Regions from separate parts of the Candidatus Clostridium radicumherbarum genome, predicted to be linked through region 1. Evidence: a T-box and tRNA genes for the amino acid it is inferred to sense, from the RefSeq annotation. Region 1 holds a T-box; the other holds one or more tRNA genes.
What was found. The T-box of region 1 lies ahead of tyrS (tyrosine--tRNA ligase). A T-box ahead of a tRNA ligase gene usually reads a tRNA of that ligase, here a tRNA-Tyr.
Positions count from the first base shown of each region.

Region 2: it encodes a tRNA-Tyr, which carries the amino acid that the T-box ahead of tyrS (tyrosine--tRNA ligase) is inferred to sense. The anticodon was not compared.

Region 1 covers NZ_JBJHZY010000001.1:1,794,734-1,799,411, forward strand. Annotated here, with positions in the region: gene ACJDUH_RS08620 (DUF1646 family protein) at 1-499, opposite strand, end outside; gene ACJDUH_RS08625 (threonine aldolase family protein) at 791-1,810, shown strand; T-box leader at 1,898-2,170, shown strand; gene tyrS (tyrosine--tRNA ligase) at 2,228-3,424, shown strand; gene ACJDUH_RS08635 (class I SAM-dependent methyltransferase) at 3,541-4,185, shown strand; gene ACJDUH_RS08640 (DUF5808 domain-containing protein) at 4,227-4,433, shown strand; gene ACJDUH_RS08645 (hypothetical protein) at 4,644-4,678, shown strand, end outside.
Region 2 covers NZ_JBJHZY010000003.1:67,900-72,577, forward strand. Annotated here, with positions in the region: gene ACJDUH_RS14080 (GTP-binding protein) at 1-388, shown strand, start outside; gene ACJDUH_RS14085 (permease) at 391-1,302, shown strand; gene ACJDUH_RS14090 (TIGR03943 family putative permease subunit) at 1,368-2,114, shown strand; tRNA gene ACJDUH_RS14095 (tRNA-Tyr) at 2,180-2,264, opposite strand; tRNA gene ACJDUH_RS14100 (tRNA-Thr) at 2,270-2,344, opposite strand; tRNA gene ACJDUH_RS14105 (tRNA-Val) at 2,358-2,433, opposite strand; tRNA gene ACJDUH_RS14110 (tRNA-Ser) at 2,773-2,862, shown strand; RNA gene ffs (signal recognition particle sRNA large type) at 2,873-3,138, shown strand; gene dnaX (DNA polymerase III subunit gamma/tau) at 3,316-4,678, shown strand, end outside.

The sequences.
Region 1 (4,678 bases):
CATTAAGCTTTGAAATAACTATAGTTGCTAGTGGCTCTCCAACAGGGGTTAAAACCGCTCCAAGACCAATTGAAAAGCAGGCAAGTATAACAACATTTACCTTTTCCTTTCTTTTAATCGGCATAGCGTTAACTATTTCCACCAGTAATAAGGCAGAAATTATTGCAGTTATAACACTGGAGGCTAGCCCTAAAATTACAATTACTAAAAAAACAAAAACCCTAAGAGAAAGCTTTTTTAAAATAGTGTTTATAATCCCTTGAACCTTCTCCTTTAATGCTTTAAAAATTAGGCCAGCTATGAGAACAGCAAAAGTTATAAAATAAATTAACTTGTTTTGAAAAACATCTAATATTAGGTGGGTGCTTAAAACTCCAGAAACAATTGTTGCTGAAATTCCCATTAAGAAAAGAAAGATCTCCAGATTGTGTTCTACGATTTTAATTTTAAAAGGCAAAGTAAGCACCAATAATAGGATAATTACTAATCCTAAAAACATAATAATCACCACTTTCTTATATTTTTACACTACTATTTTAACATATTTTGGATAAAAATAAAGCTTGTTTAAAAAACTCTTAATTAATATCCCAATTTATTACCAAAATGATATAATGATAGCAATAAAATTCTAAATTTATTTTTACTTTGATAAAAGGTGAGGAGTAGGTTATAATTTTATTGTAACATAATGGAGGACAAAGTTCTAAAACGACTTTAACGTGTAACTTGTAAGTAGAAACGTAAAAACTTAAACTACCTTGTGTTTCCATAGAAGGAGGTTATATAAATGTACAGCTTTAAGAATGATTATAGTGAGGGAGCTCATCCTAGAATACTAAATGCTCTCCTTGAATCAAATATGGAACAGGTTGAAGGATATGGAGAAGACCCATATTGCATAGAGGCCGCTGAATTAATAAAGAAAAAAATTGGGCGCGAAGATATAGATATTCATTTTATGCCAGGAGGAACTCAAACCAATTTAACTGTTATTTCTTCTTTTTTAAGACCACATGAAGCAGCCATTGCTGCAAATACAGGGCATATACTGGTTCATGAAACTGGAGCTATTGAATATACAGGTCATAAGGTTATTTCTATAGCATCTAGTGATGGAAAACTTACTCCTTCGCTTATTAAGCCAGCCTTAGAGGCCCATACAGACGAACATATGGTAAAACCAAAATTAGTTTACATATCAAATTCTACAGAAATCGGAACTATATATAGCAAGAAAGAACTAGAAGAGCTAAGTAAATTCTGCAGAGAAAACAAGCTTTATTTATATGTTGACGGTGCTAGACTTGGGTCTGCACTTTGCTCAGAAGCAAATGATATAAAACTCTCTGACATGGGCAGCCTAGTAGATGCCTTCTACATAGGAGGAACTAAAAATGGTGCCTTAATAGGAGAAGCATTAGTTATTTGCAGAGATTCACTTAAAGAGGATTTTAGATTTTTTATAAAGCAAAAAGGGGCAATGCTTGCTAAGGGAAGGCTTCTCGGAATACAATTTCTAGAACTTTTTAAAAATGACCTATACTTTGGTTTGGCAAAGCATGCAAATGATATGGCAAACATACTAAAGGAAGGAATTAAGAAGGCTGGCTACGGATTCTTAATTGACTCTCCTTCAAATCAAATATTCCCTATACTTCCAAATAAGTTAATTGAAAAACTTTTAAAGAACTTTACATTTTATGTTTGGGAGAAGGTAGATGAGGAGAATTCCGCAATACGCCTTGTAACCTCCTGGGCTACTAATAGAGAGTATGTATTGGAATTTCTAGCAGCCTTAGAAAAATAAATCTTATTAAAACTAGATTTATTTAATAATCTTATATTGTTATTGTATTTTTCTTGAAATTGTCATATAATATATAAAAATCAATAATAAAATGCTTTGATGAGAAAGAGTAGAATATTAGTTATCTTTACAGAGAGTTCCCGGTTGGTGAGAGGGTCAAGAAACAATATTTGAATACGTCTCTGAGCAGAAGGCTGAATTAAATTTAGGCAATTCCTTAATTTAATAGGCTGATTACGGAGCCCTTCACCCGTTATAGTGATAGAGTATCGTTTAATTAAACTGTACTTGAAGAGGTTGATATGGTGACATATTAATGAATTAAGGTGGTAACACGGGATTTATGCTCTCGTCCTTTATGAAAATAAAGGACGAGAGCTTTTGTTTTTTTGCTTTTAATAAAGAGGAGGAATGAAAATGATTAGTATTAAGGAACAAATCAAAATAATAACAAAAGGTGCAGCAGAAGTAATTAATCTAGAGGATTTAGAAAAAAAATTAACGGAAGCACAAAAGGAAAATAGGGGACTAATAGTAAAGCTTGGACTTGATCCTTCAGCTCCAGATATTCATTTAGGCCATGCTGTTGTACTCAGAAAGATGAAACAAATACAGGATTTAGGCCATAAGGTTGTAATAATTATTGGAGACTTTACAGGCATGATTGGCGATCCTACAGGAAAGTCAAAAACTAGAAAACAGCTTACAAGTGAAGAAGTTTTGGAAAATGCTAAGACCTACGAAAGACAGATATTTAAGATATTAGACAAAGATAAAACAGAATTAACCTTTAATAGTCAGTGGCTTTCTAAGCTAAACTTTAAAGAAGTAATTGAGCTTGCAGGGAAATACACAGTTGCAAGAATGCTTGAAAGAGAAGACTTCAAAAATAGATTTAACAATCAGCAGAGTATTGGAATTCATGAATTTTTTTATCCACTAATGCAGGGCTTTGATTCTGTGGCTATAAATGCAGATATTGAACTTGGAGGAACGGACCAAAGATTTAATATTCTTATGGGCAGAACCTTACAAAAGGATTATGAAAGAGAGCCGCAGGTGGCAATTTTTATGCCTATTCTTGAGGGTATTGATGGCGTTAACAAAATGAGTAAGAGTCTTGGAAACTATATCGGTATTAATGAACCTGCTCAGGATATGTATGTTAAGACTATGCAAATTCCTGACAATTTAATAATTAAATACTTTGAACTTGCAACAGATATTCATCCGGACGAAATTGATAAAATTAAGGAAGAGCTTAAAAATGGAACAAATCCAAGAGATGTTAAAATGAGACTAGCTAAGGAAATTACATGCTTATACCATGGAGAAGCCGAAGCTAGGAACTCAGAAGAATATTTTAAAAGCCTTTTTCAAAAAAATGAAGTGCCTCTTGATATTCCAGAATATAAGCTTAAATCTGAAGAAACTTTAATAGAAATATTAATGAATTCAAATTTAATAAGCTCTAAAAGTGAGGCTAAAAGACTTATAGCACAGGGCGGTATTAAGCTTAACGGAGAAAAAATATTTGATGCCATGAAGCTTAATTTTAATAATAATGATATTCTTCAAGTTGGAAAAAGGAAATTTATAAAGCTATTACAATAAAGCAATGAATAATTTATAATCTATTGTATAAATAAATTGAAATTCCTATGAATTACCCATATAATTTAAGATAATTAGTATTATGAAAATATATTTGTTTAGGGGATAACAACAAAATGGTTAATTCAAAAGAGTGGAATTGGTCAGTAGTAAAGGATAGTTTCTGGACAAAGCCTTCTGAGGATGTCTTTTACTATGTGAATAGGTGGAAAAGACTAGGATTTTCAAAATTTTTAGATCTAGGCTGTGGTCTTGGCAGACACTCAATTTTATTTGCAGAAAATGGCTTTGATACTTACAGCCTGGATTTATCTGAAGTTGGACTAGATACCCTAAATAGTAAGGCTGAAGAGTTAGGCCTAAGCATTAAAACTGCTCTTGGCGATATAAATAAACTACCTTATACGGATAATACCTTTGACTGTTTACTTGCTTATCATGTTATATCACATACTAGTACTTACGGAATTGAAGCTATTATAAGCGAGATAAACAGGGTACTTAAAAGCGGAGGAGAATTTTTTATAACTCTATGTTCTAAGAACAGTCCATCTTTTACAAGTAAGAATTATCCAAGACTTGATGAGAATACAATTGTCAAGACAGAAGAACCAGAGGCAGGTATACCACATTTTTATTCAGACCTAGAAGGGGTTAAAAAGCTGCTTAGTAATTTCAATATTATTAGAATTAGGCATATTGAGGATATTTATGAGGATACCAGCGGCTGGCATTATTTTGTACATGGGGCAAAGAAATAGTGGAAAGTTTGATATAAATTGATATATTTGGGAGGTTTGTTATGGCAAGAAGAAAATGGACAAAGGAAGAAATAGAAGCATACAGGAAAGAGCATGGAGAAATTTTCTACTTTAATAGGGAGGACTCAAATTTACTAGTTCCTAAGGCTTATGGGATAGGTCGTACGCTTAACTGGGCGAACCCAATTTCAGGGATTCTTATTTTGGTTATAATTTGTTTTGTAATTTTCCGCAAATTTTATAGATAGTTAATGAAACATGCGAGGTTACTATTTAATCTCTTGGCAAAATATTTTAAATACTTTAGTCATCATATTTAAACGCCGCAAGCAGTAAAAGTTTGCGGCGTTTTAATTTAATAGCTAGAGTATGATATTAGGCCCTATATATGTTATAATTGTAATAATACGGAATCATTCAACATAAAACCTTTATATTAAAAAGGAGTAAATTTATCCATGATTAATAGAATTACTATTTTCATTATTCTTGT
Region 2 (4,678 bases), on a different contig from region 1:
TGGAACAAAGCTTTTGATGGAAATTTTAAATGTACTCGAGGATGGAACTTTAGTAGAAAGCTTAAGGGAACCGATAATTTATAATCTTTTGGAAGCTTCTACTTTCTTTGTTTATTACAATAACATGAAGGAGCTTATAGAACCTTTTATTATAAACAGCAATCTTATCGTGATTAATAATTGTAGTAACATATCCCTTAAAGAAAAAAACAAAATTTTAAAAAAGCTAAAGGAATTAAATCCTAGGACTATTATTTTAACGAATGATAATCTAAAAGAACTAGAAGAAGTACTTAAGAAAGCAGAAATCATAGATAGAGGACTAGTAAAAAAAGTTTTTATAAAAATAAAAAACAGGCAGGCAAATAAGGCTGTTAGGAGTAGATAAAATTGAATGCAGAGATTTTACAAAATTTTTCTGTGATTTTTATAAGCATAATACTTGAGGCTCTTCCTTTTGTAATGTTAGGAGTTATAATATCAGCGCTAATTCAGGTTTTTATATCTGAAAATACCATAGCGAGACTACTGCCCAAAAATAAATTTTTAGGAATTCTCATGGCATCACTATCGGGATTTGTTTTTCCTATATGTGAATGTGCAGTTATTCCCATTGGGAGAAGATTAATAAAGAAAGGTGTGCCAGTAAACATGGCTGTAGCTTTCATGCTTTCTGTGCCAATAGTTAACCCCATTGTTCTTTTATCCACTTACTATGCCTTCCATGGAAGACCTTATGTAGTACTTATAAGAGGCCTAGTAGGCTTTATTATTGCACTTACAATTGGCACTATAATGGGAGCTGTAGAAAACTTAAACTGCTTAAAGCCCTCTTATTCTGACTACGAAAATATCTGCTCCTGCGGCTATAATCACAGTTATAAAAAGAAAGCTTCAAGGTTTATGGAAGTCCTTAATCATGTAAACACTGAACTTTATGATATAGGTAAGTTTCTTATAATTGGAGCCTTCATTTCAGCTGCCTTCCAAGCAGTGGTGCCCAGAAACCAGATTCTAAGTTTAGGTCAGAATTCTACATATTCTATAATTGTTATGCTACTATTTGCATTTTTAGTTTCACTATGTTCTGAGGCAGATGCTTTTATAGCAAGTACCTTTATTGGGCAATTTACCTTAGGAAGTATAATTGGATTTTTACTTTTAGGACCTATGATAGACATTAAAAATACCTTAATGCTAAATTACTCTTTTAAGAAAGGTTTTATTGCTAAGCAGCTAATTTTAATATTCGCATTTTGTTTTGCTGCAGCCTATATTATAAATGTATTTTTTAAATTATAATTACATATTGCAAGATAAACAGAGCTGGTGAGACTTATTTGCTTATAAAAAGGGGTCAAATTAAAATGAAGAGATTTAATATTAATGAATTTATATGGTTTATAATTTTGCTTGTATTTACCTTCTACATCTATTATTTACTTTCATCTACCAAGATTACAATGTTTGTCCACCCTAAGCTTGCTAAGTATTCCGCCTTTTCTTTAGTGGTCCTTGGAGAACTTACAATACTGCAAATTTTCAATGTATTTACAGTTAAAACAAGAATTAAATTTAAGAAAGGCTATGTACTATTTATTTTAGTTTTAGTTATAGGCATATTTATTGCACCAAGAGGCTTAAATTCTGAAATAGCAGAGAAAAAAGGTATTACTTTTGTAAGTTCAAGCAGTACTGAGAATATAGGAAGTCATACTCATACCAAAGATGATGTTATAAACGGAAATGTAATTAGCTTTAATGATGAAAACTACATTCATTATTTTGAAGATTTAAGTGGAAATCTTGAAAAACATATTGGAAAGGGTATAATAATTAGTGGTTATGTAACAAAAGATGATAAGCTTAATAAGGATGAATTTATTATTACTAGACTATTAGTAAACTGCTGCGCTGCTGATTCTCAGGTTATTGGTATCTTGTGCAAAACTGATGGTAATAAGGTTTTAAAGAATGATACATGGGTAAGGGTAGAAGGGGTGGTAAGCTTTAAGGAAAATGAGAATAGCAAGATTAATAGAAAGCTTCCATTAATTATTGAAGGTAAGGTTACGAAAATAAATAAACCTGTAACCCCTTATATATATGAATAAATTAGCTAAACTTAATAAATATAAAGTTTTGAGCAAATAAAAAAGATATACTTACGTATATCTTTTGGTGGAGGAAGATGGATTCGAACCATCGAAGTCACTGACAACAGATTTACAGTCTGCCCCCTTTGGCCGCTCGGGAATTCCTCCAAAAGTGGAGCTGGCAATAGGAATCGAACCTACAACCTGCTGATTACAAGTCAGCTGCTCTACCGTTGAGCCATGCCAGCATATTAAGTTACATGGTGGGCACAACAGGGCTCGAACCTGTGACCCTCTGCTTGTAAGGCAGATGCTCTCCCAGCTGAGCTATGCGCCCATGCAATTTATTTATCTAACCGACGAATTTTATTATACATAGAATATAATATCTTATCAAATGGTATTATAGACTAAATTTTTAAATTAAACCTATTTATCTTCATTTTAGTAAGCTTTTCTTCTGTTTTGATATAAAGTCAGTGAAAGCTCGAGATTACGATAATATTATTAGTCTTTGGATGATTTTTATTCAATAATTAAGTAATAATGCTAAAGGTTCCATTAATAATTATATAAAAATATATTGAAATAAATAAAAATACATAGTATAATCTAACTTGTCGTTAGGTTAAATGCTTAATGATTACAAATAAACAATTTAGTTTCATGAGTATATGGAGAGATGTCCGAGTGGTTTAAGGAGCACGCCTGGAAAGCGTGTGTAGGGGAAACTCTACCGGGGGTTCGAATCCCCCTTTCTCCGCCAGTTGAACTTTCCGTGCTAGATGGGGAACTAGCGGTGCCCTGTAACCTGCAAACCGCTACAGCAGGGTTGAATTCCTCGCTTAGGCTCTAGCGTGTAAGGTCTGGTCTATAAAAGTGGCGTTGAGAATCGGGTCCTACGCAACGAAAACTCATGAACCCCGTCAGGTCCGGAAGGAAGCAGCGGTAAGTGAATATTTTCGTGTGCCGTAGGGAAACCTGGTTTGAGCTAACTGTATAGATAACGCTTATATGCTAGCAGTCGAAGCGAGGTGCACGGTTTATAATAATTGAAACTAGATTAAAGGATGCTCTTAAGGCATCTTTTTTATTTTTTTGATTATATTGTGTTAAAGGATATCACATTAAGGTATAATATAAGTTAAGAGTGGCATGCGGCACGAGAAACGTCCCTGTGCCACATACCACCCCCACATGTCAGCAAAGAGGTGAGAAAATGGCATATACCGCTTTATATAGAGAATGGAGACCTAAAAATTTCAGTGATGTGGTAGGTCAGAAAAATATAACTACAACCTTAAAGAATCAAATAATAAATAATAGAATTGCCCATGCCTATCTTTTATGTGGTACTAGGGGAACAGGAAAAACCTCTACTGCTAAGATTATGGCAAAGGCGGTAAATTGTTTGGATTTACAAGAAGGAGAGCCCTGTAATAAGTGTGAAATGTGCAAAAGTATAAATGCAGGACTTTCAATAGATGTTGTTGAATTAGATGCTGCTTCACATAATGGAGTGGGAAATATTAGAGATATTATAGACGAAGTTCAATATCCTCCAAGGGAAGCAAAATATAAGGTATATATAATGGATGAAGTTCATATGCTTTCTGACGGGGCTGTTAATGCCTTTCTTAAAACCTTAGAGGAACCTCCAAGCAGAACAATTTTTATTTTGGCTACAACAGATCCGCAAAAACTTCCTATAACTATACTTTCTAGATGTCAAAGGTTTGATTTTACGAGAATAAGAAGTGAAGATATTTATGGACTGCTTAGAAAGATAGTTAAGGAACAAGGAGTTTTTGCAGATGATAAAAGCTTAAATCTTATTGCCAGAATGTCAGATGGAGCTATGAGAGATGCATTAAGTATATTAGACCAGGCAATTTCTATGGGAAATGGCAAAGTGGAATATGATGAAATAATAAATATGCTTGGACTTGTTACTAATGAAAATTTACTAAAGCTTACAGATGCAGTAATAGACAAAGATGTTGAAAAGTCCATGAAAATTGTTGATGATATAGTTTTTAGCGGCAAGGATATCTATAACTTCATTAAAGAAATGATCAGCCATACGAGAAATTTAATGATGGCTAAAATAAGTAAAAATCCAGAAGAAATATTAGATATGTCTGTTGAGAATATAGAGAGTTTAAAAGAACAGGCTCAAAAAATAAGAGTAGAAGAGCTTATGAGAAATATAAGAATTCTTCAAGAAGCTGAAGAACAATCAAAATGGAGCAAGCAAAGCAGAATTTTTTTAGAGCTTGCTATTATAAAGTTATGTAAAATTGAATATGATACTTCTAAGGAGGTACTTCTTTCTAGGATTAATAAGCTTGAAGAAGCTTTAAAAAGCGGTAAAATAGCTGTTGCATTAAGTGAAACTCAACCTGAAAAAGTTGTTAAAAAGTCTCCTGCCTTAGGTGCCAAAAAGGTAGAAGTTAATAAAATAGAACAATTTGAAGAAAAAAATACTGCCTCTACCTTAACCTTAGATACTGTGAGAAAATCTTGGAGAGATATCTTGGAGATGGTTAAGGTTAGAAGCACTGCTGCAAACTCTGCACTAC